2 regions of the Streptomyces sp. NBC_00667 genome follow, and region 1 is predicted to be linked to the other one. Evidence: riboswitches for the same ligand, from Rfam matches in the RefSeq annotation. Region 1 holds a riboswitch; the other holds the start of a gene.
The links. A riboswitch is a leader RNA that binds a small molecule or an ion and turns the genes downstream of it on or off. The one in region 1 is predicted to bind S-adenosylmethionine.
Positions count from the first base shown of each region.

Region 1 (6,660 bases):
CGGCGACGAGCTTGACCCAGCCGGAGGGGCGCAGGACGTACGCGGCCGCCGCCACGTCCAGCGGGTCGGCGGCGGCGGGCGGGGCACCGCACTCCAGTGCCCCGGCCAGCTCCGCCTGGGCGTCCCGGAGCTTCTCCGCGACGCGTCCGCGGAAGACGGCGTCCGTCTCCACCGCCGCGGCCATCGCGTTGCCGGCGAACTTGGCGCGCCGGGTCGGGGTGAACCGGGCGTACTGGCGCAGCTGCGCGGGCAGGTCCGCGACGGTCAGGCCGCCGAAGGCGTCCGAGACGAGCGCGATGACCCGGCGCCGCACGCCTTCCGGCAGCGGGCGGTCGAGCACCTCCGCGGCGTCGCCGGCCGCGTCGGCCGGCTCAGCGCCGCTTGCTGGCTCCACAATCCGTCACCCCTACCGTGATCTACTGTGGGCCCGGCTCCGTCAGGAGTCCGTGCCCGGCCTGTCCACGAGCTCGATCTGGTCCACCGCGTTGCACCAGCGGCAGCGGACCGACTCGATGGTCTCATTGACCACCTCGCGCTCCTCGACCTTGGGCTCCCCGGCGAGGTCCAGGTGGACGTACTCCACGACCTTCGACGACCGGGTGACGTCGAAGCGCGTGAGGTTGCCGCACAGGGTGCAGCGCCACCGTGTGGTGTCGGTCGGCAGGGGAACCGTCATCAGGTCGCTCTCTCCTTCGTAGCTCTTTCAATTAAAGCCGCCCGCGGGCCGTCGGGGGCCGATGGCACCTTCGACGGACCGCAGCACGTAACCCTACGGCCTGGCACCACCCGCACGGGGGCTGTGCTGCGTCATGCTCTGTCCCATGATCGTAAGGTGGCAGGCCCTCGCCGAGGCCTTGCGGGAGGCCGTGCGGGGCCCGGTGGTCACCCGCGCGCTGATCGCGGGCTGCTGTCTGGTGTTCGTCCTCGGCCCGGCCTCCGGGCTGAACCCGGAGTACGGGACGGGTGACCTGCTGCTGGAGACGGGGACGGCGTACTTCCGGCGCTGGGGCGTGGTCCCGGACGAGCTCTTCGCGGGGACGGCACGGGCCCTGCTCACGCCGCTGACGGCACTGTTCGTGCACGGGAGCTGGCTGCACCTGCTCGGCAACATGCTCTTCCTCCACGTGTTCGGCGCGATGGCGGAGGAGCGGATGGGCCGGGCGGCGTTCCTGGTCTTCTACGTCGCCTGCGGCTACCTGGCCCTTGCGGCCTACGCGGCGGCCAACGCCACCTCCGACCAGACGCTGGTCGGCGCCTCGGGGGCGATCTCGGCGGTGCTGGGGGCGTTCTTGTGCCTGTTCCCGCGGGCCCGGGTGACGAGCCTGTTCCCGTTCCTGTTCTTCCTGCCGCTGCGGTTCCCCGCGTGGATCGTGCTGATGTTCTGGTTCGTCCTGCAGTGGCTGGCGGCCCACCGGGCGGCGAGCGGGCCGGGGGTGGCGTACCTGGCCCACGTGGTGGGCTTCTCCGTCGGGTTCGCCTACGCCTGGGTGCGGTATCGGCGTGCGACTAGAGTGAAGCGACCAGCGACGGCCAGCGAGGGAGACAGCCAACCGTGATCACCGCGATCGTGCTCATCAAGACCAGCGTGGACCGCATCCCCGAGATCGCCGAGTCCATCGCGCAGCTGGACAGCGTCAGCGAGGTCTACTCCGTCACCGGCACCTACGACCTCATCGCGCTGGTCCGCGTCGCCCGCCACGAGAACCTGGCGGACATCATCCCGGGCCGCATCAGCAAGATCCCGGGCGTGGAGGCGACGGACACCCACGTGGCGTTCCGCACGTACTCCCAGCACGACCTGGAAGCCGCGTTCGCCATCGGCCTCGACGCGTAGTCCTGGCCGGGGGCAGCGGAACCCGGGCCGGCGCCCCGGGCCCGCCCCACGGCTCCGGCCGGCTCTCCCCCGGCCGGGCCGCTCGGCCGCCGGCTGCCCGTCACGGACTCCCGGGCGTGCCGTCGCCGGACAGGACGTGCGCGGGAGCGCGGCTCCCCCGCAGGCGCGTCAGGAAACGGGGACGCAGCGGCCCTCTTCGGTGCGGTACTTCCACTTGGCGCCGTCCGCGACGAGCTCGCGGACCGCGCGGACGAAGCGCTCGACGTGCTCGTCGGGGGTGCCCGCGCCGAAGCTGACGCGGATCGCGTTCAGCGACCTCCCCCGGCCTTCGGCCGGGGGGACCCCCACCTCGCTCCGCTCGCCCGCCGCCTCCGGCGCTCCGCATTCGCCCTGGGCCTGCGGCTCACTGCCGAGCAGCGTCCGCACCAGCGGGTGGGCGCAGAACAGGCCGTCGCGGACGCCGATGCCGTACTCGGCCGACAGCGCGGCGGCGAAGTGCGAGCTGTTCCAGCCCTCCACCACGAACGAGATCACGCCGACCCGCGGGGCGTCGTTGCCGAACAGGGACAGCACGCGGACCGCCGGGACCTCCGCCAGGCCGTCGCGGACCTTGCCGATCAGGTGCTGCTCCCGCTCGACCAGGCCCTCGAAGCCCGCCTCGGTCAGCGCCCGGCAGGCGGAGGCGATGGAGTAGACGCCGATGACGTTCGGGGAGCCGGCCTCGTGCCGCGCGGCCGTGGTGTGCCACTCGACGTCCACGCCCCCGTCCTCGCGCCGCGCCACCTTCCGCGAGGCTCCGCCACCGGCCAGGTAGGGCTGCGCCTCCTGGAGCCAGTCGGCCCGCCCGGCGAGCACGCCCGAGCCGAACGGCGCGTAGAGCTTGTGCCCGGAGAAGGCGATCCAGTCCACGTCCAGTTCCCGCACCGAGACGGGGTGGTGCGGCGCCAGCTGGGCGGCGTCCAGCACGATCCGCGCGCCGTGGGCGTGCGCCGCGGCGGCGAGTTCCTTCACCGGCCACAGTTCGCCGGTGACGTTGGACGCGCCGGTGACGCACACCAGCGCCGGGCCGTAAGGGTCCCGCGCGGCCAGCGCCCGCTCCAGGGTGGCGACGGCCTCGTCCGGGGTGCGCGGCGCGTCGAGGTAGGTGACCCGCGCGTCGCCCCACGGCAGCAGCGACGCGTGGTGCTCGGTCTCGAAGACGAAGACCTGGCAGCCGGCCGGGAGCACGGCGGCGAGCAGGTTCAGCGAGTCGGTCGTGGACCGGGTGAAGACCACCTGGTCGGCGGGGCGGCAGTCCAGGAACTCCGCGACCGTGACCCGGCTCTGCTCGAACAGGTCGGTGGACAGCTGCGAGAGGTACCCGGCGCCGCGGTGCACGCTGCCGTAGTACGGGGCGTACGCGGCCACGTCGTCCCACACCCGCTGCAGCGCCGGCGCGCTGGCCGCGTAGTCGAGCGCCGCGTAGGTGACCTCGCCACCGGTGACGAGCGGGACGGTGACGTCCCGGCCGAGCACGGGCAGCGGCTCGGCACACGGGGTGCGGTCGGCGGTGGTGTTCAGGGATGCGGTTGCGGATGCGTATGCGGACATGGCGGTGTCTCCCGGCGGCAGGGCGGAACGGCTTCGGGGTCTGCCCGTACGCGGGTACGGCCCTGCGGCCGTCCGGGGTACGGGGATGCCTCGGGGATGCGGGTACGCGGAAGGGACCCTGTTTCCGAGGGTGAAGAAGGGGCGGAGCCGCCCTATCGCATTCGCTTGCTCATGGAAAACGCTCCTCGACAACCAGGATCCCCGGTTTCGAGGGATCCGCGCTTGCCGTAGACCTCACTGCCTACGGCCTGGTCATCACCCGGGGCACCCCGCCACGGAAGGAGGGTTGCCGGACAGCGAGCCGGGGCCAAAACGCTGTCACTCGTGACCTGCCCAGCATCCTGCCACAAGATCCCCCACGCCGGGGACCCCGGTCCACATTCCGGACCGGGGCCCACCGCCGCGCCCGAGGACCTACGCGTTGCTGGCCGCGACCCAGCGCTCCAACGCCGCCCGCGCCGCGCCCGAGTCGATGGATTCGGCCGCACGGGCGATGCCCGCGGCGATCTGCTCCTCCAGCGAGCCCGTGCCCGGATCCAGCGCCACCAGGGCAGCCGCCGAGTTCAGCAGGACGGCGTCGCGTACGGGACCGGTCTCGCCGGCCAGCAACCGGCGGGCGACGTCCGCGTTGTACGAGGCGTCCTCGCCGCGCAGGTCCCCGGCGCCCACGATCGGGATACCGACGTCGCGCGGGTCGAACGGCAGCTCGGTGACGGTGCCCTCGCGGACCCACCAGACCCGCGAGGTGGCGGTCGTGGTCAGTTCGTCCATGCCGTCGTCGCCGCGGAAGACCAGCGCCGAGGAACCCCGCTCCGCGAGCACCCCGGCGACGATGGGCGCCACCCGGGCGTCGGCCACGCCCGTGGCCTGCGCGCGCACCTTCGCCGGGTTGGTCAGCGGGCCGAGGAAGTTGAAGGTGGTCCGGATGCCCAGCTCCTTGCGGGCCGCCGCCACGTGCCGCAGCGCGGGGTGGAACTTGACGGCGAAGCACAAGGTGATGCCGGCCTCTTCCGCGACCTCGACGACCCGGGCCGGGGTGAGGTTGAGGTTGACGCCGAGCTTCTCCAGTACGTCGGAGGAGCCGCTCGCCGAAGAGGCGGCCCGGTTCCCGTGCTTGACCACCTTGGCGCCCGTTCCGGCCACCACGAGCGCCGACATGGTGGAGATGTTGACCGTCTTCGCGCCGTCCCCGCCCGTGCCGACGATGTCCACCGTCCGGCCCGGGACCTCGATGAGGTTGGCGTGTTCGTACATGGCACGCACCATGCCGTTGATCTCCGCGACGGTCTCCCCCTTGGCCCGCAGCGCCACCACGAACCCGGCGATCTGCGCGTCCGTGGCCTCGCCCCGCATGATCCGGTCCATGGCCCAGGCGGTGTCGTCCGGGCCCAGGTCCCGGCCGGTGAGCAGGGCGTCGAGGAGACCCGGCCAGCCGCGGGCCGCCACGCTGTCGCCGCCTGCCGGGGTCACAACGTTCATGGTCCGCTCCTGCTGCTCGGGAAAGTTCCACGTCGAATGGGGTGAGGAGCCCAGCCTATCCAGCCTCGGCGGACGGCAAAGAGCCCCGTCCAGACCCTGGACGGGGCTCTCGCCGTGGCGACACGGGGATTGGCCGGAACCGATCCCTCTAACGGGTCCTCCCGGAGATCAGTGGTGGCCGTGGCCGCTCTGGATCTCCTTGTACTCCTCCACCGTGGGCTTCGGAATCTGGTTGTTCTCCGCGTAGAAGCCCTTGCTGAGCTTCGCGCGGAGCTTCTCCATGGCCTTGGGCTTGCGCTCCACGCCGTTCTCGTCGACCGTCGGGCCGAGTTCGATCGGCTGGTACTGCTCATGCGCGGTGAGCGTGTGCAGCTTGGCCTGCGGCAGCGGCTCGTGGACCTCGACGAACTCACCGTGCGGCAGGCGCTTGATGATGCCGGTCTCGCGACCGTGCAGCACCTTGTCGTGGTCCCGGCGCTGGAGGCCGAGGCAGATCCGCTTGGTGGCGATGAAGGCGAGGACCGGGACGACGAAGAAGCCGATCCGGACGAACCAGGTGATGTTGTTGATCGAGAGGTGGAAGTACTGCGCGAACATGTCGTTTCCACCGCCGATCAGGAGCACGATGTACTCCGCGATCCAGGCGACACCGAAGGCCGTACGGGTCGGGACGTTGCGCGGGCGGTCCAGCAGGTGGTGCTCACGCTTGTCCCCGGTGACCCAGGACTCGATGAACGGCCAGACGGCGATCGCGCCCAGCACCAGCGGGAAGAGCAGCAGCGGGATGAACACGCCCAGGACGAGGGTGTGGCCCCACAGGTTGATCTCCCAGCCCGGCATGGCACGGATCAGGCCTTCCGGCATACCCATGTACCAGTCGGGCTGCGCACCGGTGGACACGTGGTCCGGGCGGTACGGGCCGAGCGCCCAGATCGGGTTGATCGAGGCGAGCGCCGCGATGGCCGCGATGACACCGAAGACCAGGAAGAAGAAGCCTCCGGCCTTGGCCATGTAGACCGGCAGCAGCGGCATGCCGACGACGTTGTTGTTCGTCTTGCCGGGGCCCGCGTACTGGGTGTGCTTGTGGTAGAAGACCAGGATCAGGTGGGCCACCAGCAGGCCCATCATGATGCCGGGCAGCAGCAGGATGTGGATCGAGTAGAACCGTGCGACGAAGTCGCCGCCGGGGAACTCGCCGCCGAAGAGGAAGAACGACAGGTACGTGCCGACGATCGGCACGGACAGGATCGCGCCCTCCATGAAGCGGACACCGGTGCCCGAGAGCAGGTCGTCCGGCAGGGAGTAACCGGTGAAACCGGTGAACATGCCGAGGACCAGCAGCAGGAAGCCGAAGATCCAGTTGACCTCACGCGGCTTGCGGAACGCGCCGGTGAAGAACACGCGCATCATGTGCACGACCATGGCCGCGACGAAGATGAGCGCCGACCAGTGGTGGATCTGCCGGATGAGCAGACCGCCGCGGACGTCGAAGCTGATGTCGAGCGTCGAGGCGAAGGCCTCTGACATCGGGACGCCCTGCATCGGCACGTACGGGCCGTGGTAGACGACCTCGTTCATGCTCGGGTGGAAGAACAGCGTCAGGTACACACCCGTGAGGATGATGATGATGAAGCTGTAGAGGCAGATCTCACCGAGCATGAAGGACCAGTGGTCCGGGAAGATCTTGCGCATGTTCGACTTGGCCAGGCTGTAGATGCCCAGGCGGCCGTCGGCCCAGTCCGCTACCCGCTCGCCGG
Region 1 is NZ_CP109022.1:2,037,213-2,043,872, forward strand. Features, by position in the region: gene OHA81_RS09660 (NYN domain-containing protein) at 1-397, opposite strand, end outside; gene OHA81_RS09665 (hypothetical protein) at 437-676, opposite strand; gene OHA81_RS09670 (rhomboid family intramembrane serine protease) at 810-1,556, shown strand; gene OHA81_RS09675 (Lrp/AsnC family transcriptional regulator) at 1,553-1,834, shown strand; gene OHA81_RS09680 (aminotransferase class V-fold PLP-dependent enzyme) at 2,003-3,424, opposite strand; SAM riboswitch class IV at 3,638-3,754, opposite strand; gene trpD (anthranilate phosphoribosyltransferase) at 3,839-4,903, opposite strand; gene qcrB (cytochrome bc1 complex cytochrome b subunit) at 5,072-6,660, opposite strand, start outside.

Region 2 (6,660 bases), 1.7 Mb from region 1:
CCGAGACGATGATGTGGATGCTGGCGGGCGGTGGCGGTTACACCGACAACGAAGACAGCTACGAGATCGACTCCGCGGACAACGTCAAGACCTTCGAGTTCCTGCGCGACAGGATGGTCGGCCAGGGCCTCACCGGCCCCGTCGAGCCGGGCAAGCTCGACCGGCAGGCGGCCTTCGACGCCTTCGCGCGCGGCGAGGTCGGCATGCTCAACGGGCACCCGACCCTGCTCAAGCAGGCCGGCGGCAAGGGGATCAAGTACGGGATGGTGCCGATGCCGACGGCCGACGGCACCGATCACCCGACGATGGGCGTCGCCGACTGGGTCATGGCCTTCAAGAACGGCCACAAGGCGGAGACGGGCAAGTTCCTCGACTACCTGTACGAGGCGAAGAACGTGACGGCGTTCACGAGCAAGTACGACCTGCTGCCCGTGACCACCACCGGCTACCGGGCCATGGAAGCCGCCACCGGGGGCTCCGCGCCGCAGCTCAAGACCTTCCTGACGGCGCTGCCGACGGCGCGGCTGTACCCCGTGGGCAAGAAGTCGTGGGCCGGTGTGAGCGAGGACGTCAAGCAGAACATCGGCAAGGTGGTGCAACCGGGCGGCCGGCCGGAGAAGGTGCTCGGCGACATCGCGGAGTCCGCGCGCAAGGCCGACGGCGACCGCTGAGCGGGCGGGCCCGGCGGGGCGGGTGCCGTCGGGCCGCCCGGGGGCGTGTCGGTGGGCGGCGTTAATCTGGCCGTATGACGGACGACGGGCGATTGACGGCCGCCGAGGCCGCCGTGCTCGCGTACGAGGGACGAACCTGGTCCGGGCCCGGAGCCAAGGAACGGGCCATCCGGGAAGGGCTGGGGATGACCCCGGTCCGGTACTACCAGCTGCTCAACGCCCTGATGGACGACCCGCGGGCGCTGGAACACGCGCCGGGCACCGTCCACCGGCTCCGGCGGATCCGCGCGGCGCAGCGGGCCCGGCGATAGCAGTCGTACGACTGGACCGTTAGGGTCGTTCCCATGGGGAGCCATGCGCACGATACGCCGATGCCCGTGCCCGCCACCGCCGCCGGACGCGAGGGACTCGAAGCCCTCCTCCGTGCGCCGCGCCGATCCGTCGTAGCCCTCGACTTCGACGGCACCCTCGCCGAGATCGTTCCCGACCCCGACCAGGCGCGCGCCCACGCGGACGCCGTACCGGCGCTGTCCGCGCTCGCGCCCGAGGTGCTGTCCGTGGCCGTCGTCACCGGCCGGCCGGCCGGGGTCGCCGTGCGGCACGGCGGGTTCGCCGGGGTGCCGGGGCTGGAACACCTCGTCGTGCTCGGGCACTACGGGGCCGAGCGGTGGGACGCGGTGAGCGGGCTCGTCCACGCGCCCGCCGAGCACCCGGGGGTGGCGGCCGTACGGGCCGAGCTGCCGGGGTTCCTGGAGTCGATCGGGGCGTGGCGGGGGACCTGGATCGAGGAGAAGGGCCGGGCGCTGGCCGTCCACACCCGGCGGGCGGAGGATCCGGAGGCGGCGTTCGAGGCGCTGCGGGAGCCGCTGGCGGAGCTGGCGGCGCGGCACGGGCTGATGGTGGAGCCGGGGCGGGCGGTGCTGGAGTTGCGGCCGCCGGGGATGGACAAGGGCGTCGCCCTGACGGAGTACCTGGAGGAGGTCGGGGCGGAGGCGGTGCTGTACGCGGGGGACGACCTGGGGGACCTCGCGGCCTATGCCGCTGTCGAGAAGCGGCGGGCGGAGGGGGTGCCGGGGCTGCTGGTCTGCAGCTCGTCGGAGGTCCCGGAGCTCGCCTCCCGGGCCGACCTGGTCCTCCCGGGGCCGGCGGAGGTCGCCGCGTTCCTGGCCACCCTGGCCGCCACCCTGCGGGGCTGACCGGGTCGGGCCGTTCAGCCTGGCCGGCGTTTGAGGTGTGGCCCCCGCGGGGCCGACCCGGTCGGGCTGATTCAGCCTCGCCGGCGTTTGAGGCGCGGGGTGCGGGGCGGAGCCCCGCAAGGCCCGGGCGCAGCCCGGGTTGCCGCTGCGCGGAGCCGTCCCCTACCCGCCCTTCCACCGTTCCCTGGGCTCTGCCCAGACCCGCGCCTCAAACGCCGGCGGGGCTGGGGTGTACCTGGGCTCCGCCCGGACGCGCGCCTCAAACGCCGGCGGGGCTGGGGGTGTACCTGGGCTCCGCCCGGACGCGCGCCTCAAACGCCGGCGGGGCTGGGGGTGTACCTGGGCTCTGCCCGGACGCGCGCCTCAAGCGCTGGCGGGGCTGGGGGTGTACCTGGGCTCCGCCCAGACCCGCGCCTCAAACGCCGGCGGGGCTGGAGGGGCGCCCGCGCCTCAAGCGCCGGCGGGGGTGGGGGGACGCCGCGGGGCTGGAGGCGTGGCGGAGGGGCGGTGGGGGAGGGGTCAGGGGGACTGGAGGGCGGAGAGTTGGGCCGTGAACCAGGTCGTCGGGGGGAGGGCGGTGGCGGCGGCCGAGAGGCGCTTCGTGCGCTCCGCCCGCTCGGCGTCCGGCATCGCCAGCGCCGCGTGCAACGCCGCCGCCGTCTCCGACACGTCGTACGGGTTCACCGTCAACGCGTCCGAGCGGAGCTCCTCGTACGCCCCCGCCCCCGTCGACAGCACCAGCGCGCAGCCCGCCTCCGACACCACCGGGATCTCCTTCGCCACCAGGTTCATCCCGTCCCGGACCGGGTTCACCAGGGCGACGTCCGCCATCCGGTACGCCGCCAGCGAGCGCGCGAAGTCGTCCTCCACCGAGACCAGCACCGGCTGCCAGTCCGCCGTCCCCAGCTCCGCGTTGATCTCCGCCGCCAGATCCCGGACCGCCGTCGTGTACTCCCGGTACACCGCCAGGTCCTGCCGTGAGGGGTACGCCGACGCCATGTGCACGACCCGCTCCCGCCACTCCGGGTGCGTCGTCAGCAGTTCCCGGTACGCCAGCAGGCCGCGCAGGATGTTCTTGGACAGCTCCGTCCGGTCCACCCGGACGATCGTCTTGCGGTCGCCGACCTCCGCCCGCAGCCCCGCCAGCTTGTCGTCGACCTCCGGCCGGTGCGCCAGCGCCCGCAGGTCGTCCCCGTCCACGCCCAGCGGGAACGCCCGGACCTCGGTCGTGCGCCGCGGCCACCCCGACTCCCGCCGGTGCTCCACGGTCCCCTCCCGGACCTCCTCCGCGCTGCCCTCGGCGCCGTCGAACGGCATCGCCGCCAGGAACGCCCGCGCCCATTCCCCGGTGTGGAAGCCCAGCAGGTCCGCCCCGAGCATGCCCCAGGTCAGCTCCTCCACGACGTACCGCGGCAGCATCCGCAGGACGTCGGGCGAGGCCCACGGGGTGTGCGTGAAGTGCGCGATGCGCAGGTCGGGCCGCAGGACGCGCAGCATCCCCGGCACCAGCGCCAGCTGGTAGTCCTGCACCAGCACCGCCGCGCCCTCGCCCGCCTCCGCCGCCAGCGCGTCCGCGAAGGCCCGGTTGTACAGGACGTACGCGTCCCAGCGCCGCCGGAACTCCGCGTCGAAGACCGGCTCGCGCGGGATGTCGTACAGGTGGTGGTGGGTGAACCAGAGCACCGAGTTCGCGATGCCGTTGTACGCGGCGTCGTAGACCGCGGGATCGATGTCCAGCATCCGGACACCCGGCTCGGAAACCCCCCGCCGCACCGCTTCCCGGTCGCCCTCCGACAGCGCCGCGCAGATCCACACCGCGTCCGGCTGCTCCGCGAGCGCCGCGGAGAGTCCGGAGACCAGACCGCCCCCGCCGCGCCGGGCGCTGAGGGTGCCGTCGGGGGCGTGGGCGTACGAGAGGGGGCCGCGGTTCGCGGCGACGAGTACCTGGGAAGCCATGCCGCGAACCTAACCCCGCCGCACCCGCCTCAAACCCGCCGCCGCGTCACGCCACGCGTCACGCCACGGCGTCAGGCCACGCGGCGCACCGCGTACTCCTCGATCTCCAGCATCGGCGGCCGCTCCTCGGTGTCCACGGCGTACGTCCGCGCCACGAAGCCCTGCGGGCCCCGCTCGAACTGGGTCAGCGCCGGCCGTACCAGGTGCCCGCGCGAGAGCCGCAGCTGCGCGGTGCGGTAGATCGCCGCGGCCATCCGGCCGAGCGCCTGCCCGTCCTGGTGGCGGTGCAGCCGTACGCCGACGTCGACCTGGGCCAGCGCGTCCAGCCCCACCGTGTGCAGCGCGTCCACCAGCAGGCCCAGTTCCACGCCGTAGCCGACGGGGAAGGGGAGGCGTTCCAGCAGGGAGCGCCGTGCGGCGTACTCGCCGCCCAGCGGCTGGACGAACCCGGCCAGCTGCGGCCAGTGCAGGTTCAGCAGCGGCCGGGCCACCAGCTCCGTGACGCGTCCGCCCTGGCCCGGCGCGTCGCCGAGCGGGCGGTCGTACATCGCCTTGACGAACTGCACGTCGGGTTCGGTCAGCAGCGGGCCGACCGTGCCGGAGACGAACGCGGAGGAGAAGTCCCGCAGGTCGGCGTCCACGAAGCAGACGATGTCGCCGGTGGTGGCGAGCAGCGAGCGCCACAGCACCTCGCCCTTGCCGGGCACCGCCGGCAGCCGCGGCAGGACCGCGTCGCGGTGCACCACGCGCGCGCCCGCCTTCGCGGCGACCTCCGCCGTACGGTCGCTCGACCCGGAGTCGACCACGACCAGCTCGTCCACCAAGGGGAACGGCAGCCCTTCGATCAGGTCGCGGCGGATCACCTCGACGATCGCGCCGACCGTGGCCTCCTCGTCGAGCGCGGGCAGCACCACGCTGACGGTGGCTCCCGACGCGCGCTTGCGCTCCAGCAGCCGGCCGAGCGGACGGTCGTCGGCCGACCAGGAGCGGTCGGCCAGCCAGCGCTCCACCTCTTCCAGCACTTCGGGCACTCCTGGGATCGATGCGTTCGGGGCGAACGGGTCGGCAGGCGGTTTCGGGCGAAATACGATCCATCTCGCCGTTCGGACGGCTGTCTCAACCACCCGGGCCTTCGGTTACAGTCTTGAACAACGCGAAGGACCACGGCATGCCGGGGTCCTCGTGCACAAACGCCCGGAGGCGCCGCAGAGCGCGCGCCGGTGCCATACCGCTCATCCAGAGGGGCAGAGGGACACGGCCCGTTGAAGCCCCGGCAACCCTCCAGTCGGTTCTCGCGATCGCGCACACAGCGACGTCAGCGAGGTCCCCGGCTAGGGAAGGTGCCAATTCCGTCTCATGGCGAAGTGCGCCATGGGGAAGATGAGGAGAAAGGGCCTCGCCATCATGGCTGCACAGACCGTCGCCACCTCTGCCGGATCCACCGGCGCCCCTGTCGATCTCGGACCCGCCACCGGCCTGTCCTGCCGCGAATGCGGAACCCGCTTCGCGCTCGGCCCGATCTTCGCCTGCGCCGAGTGTTTCGGACCGCTCGAAGTCGCGTACGACCTGCCGACCGGTGACCCGGAGGCGCTGCGCGCCGCGATCGAGGCGGGGCCCGACAACATCTGGCGTTACGCCCCGCTGCTGCCCGTCCCCGCGGACGTGGCCTCCAAGCCCAGCCTGAACCCGGGCTTCACCAAGCTGGTGGACGCGGCCAACCTGGCCAAGGAGCTCGGCGTCACCGGCAAGCTCTACGTCAAGGACGACTCCGGCAACCCGACGCACTCCTTCAAGGACCGTGTCGTCGCCATCGCCGTCGAGGCCGCCCGCGCGTTCGGCTACACCACGCTCTCCTGCTCCTCCACCGGCAACCTGGCCGGCGCCGTCGGCGCCGCGGCCGCCCGGGCCGGCTTCCGGTCCTGCGTGTTCATCCCGCACGACCTGGAGCAGGGCAAGGTCGTCATGGCCGGTGTCTACGGTGGCGACCTCGTCGGCATCGAGGGCAACTACGACGACGTCAACCGCTTCTGCTCGGAGCTCATCGGCGACCCGCTGGGCGAGGGCTGGGGCTTCGTCAACGTCAACCTGCGCCCGTACTACGGCGAGGGCTCCAAGACGCTGGCCTACGAGATCTGCGAGCAGCTCGGCTGGCAGCTGCCCGACCAGATCGTGATCCCCATCGCGTCGGGCTCGCAGCTGACGAAGATCGACAAGGGCCTCCAGGAGCTGATCAAGCTCGGGCTGGTCGAGGACAAGCCGTACAAGATCTTCGGCGCGCAGGCCGAGGGCTGCTCGCCCGTGTCGACCGCCTTCAAGGCCGGGCACGAGGTGGTCCGCCCGCAGAAGCCGAACACCATCGCCAAGTCCCTGGCGATCGGCAACCCGGCGGACGGCCCCTACGTCCTGGACATCGCCCGCCGCACCGGGGGTTACGTCGAGGACGTCAACGACGAGCAGGTCGTCGAGGCCATCAAGATCCTCGCGCGGGCCGAGGGCATCTTCGCCGAGACCGCGGGCGGGGTGACCGTCGGCGTGACGAAGAAGCTCATCGAGAACGGGCAGCTCGACCCCTCCCTGACCACGGTCGTCCTCAACACCGGTGACGGCCTCAAGACCCTGGAGGCGGTGGCCTCGGACAGCGGCCAGACCGCCACCATCCGCCCCAGCCTGGACGCGTTCCGCGCCGCCGGCCTGGCCTGAGGCACGACCCACCCCCACCGCTTCCGGAAAGGCAGCAGCGCCATGAGCGTCAACGTCCGCATCCCCACCATCCTGCGCACCTACACCGGCGGCCAGGCCGAGGTGCCCGCCGAGGGCGCGACCCTCTCCGAGGTCAT
Region 2 is NZ_CP109022.1:3,781,580-3,788,239, forward strand. Features, by position in the region: gene OHA81_RS17635 (extracellular solute-binding protein) at 1-671, shown strand, start outside; gene OHA81_RS17640 (DUF3263 domain-containing protein) at 746-982, shown strand; gene otsB (trehalose-phosphatase) at 1,016-1,867, shown strand; gene OHA81_RS17650 (alpha,alpha-trehalose-phosphate synthase (UDP-forming)) at 2,387-3,823, opposite strand; gene OHA81_RS17655 (glucosyl-3-phosphoglycerate synthase) at 3,895-4,845, opposite strand; SAM riboswitch class I at 5,053-5,210, shown strand; gene thrC (threonine synthase) at 5,228-6,523, shown strand; gene OHA81_RS17665 (MoaD/ThiS family protein) at 6,566-6,660, shown strand, end outside.
Region 2: another riboswitch for S-adenosylmethionine. It lies ahead of thrC (threonine synthase); the one in region 1 lies ahead of OHA81_RS09680 (aminotransferase class V-fold PLP-dependent enzyme).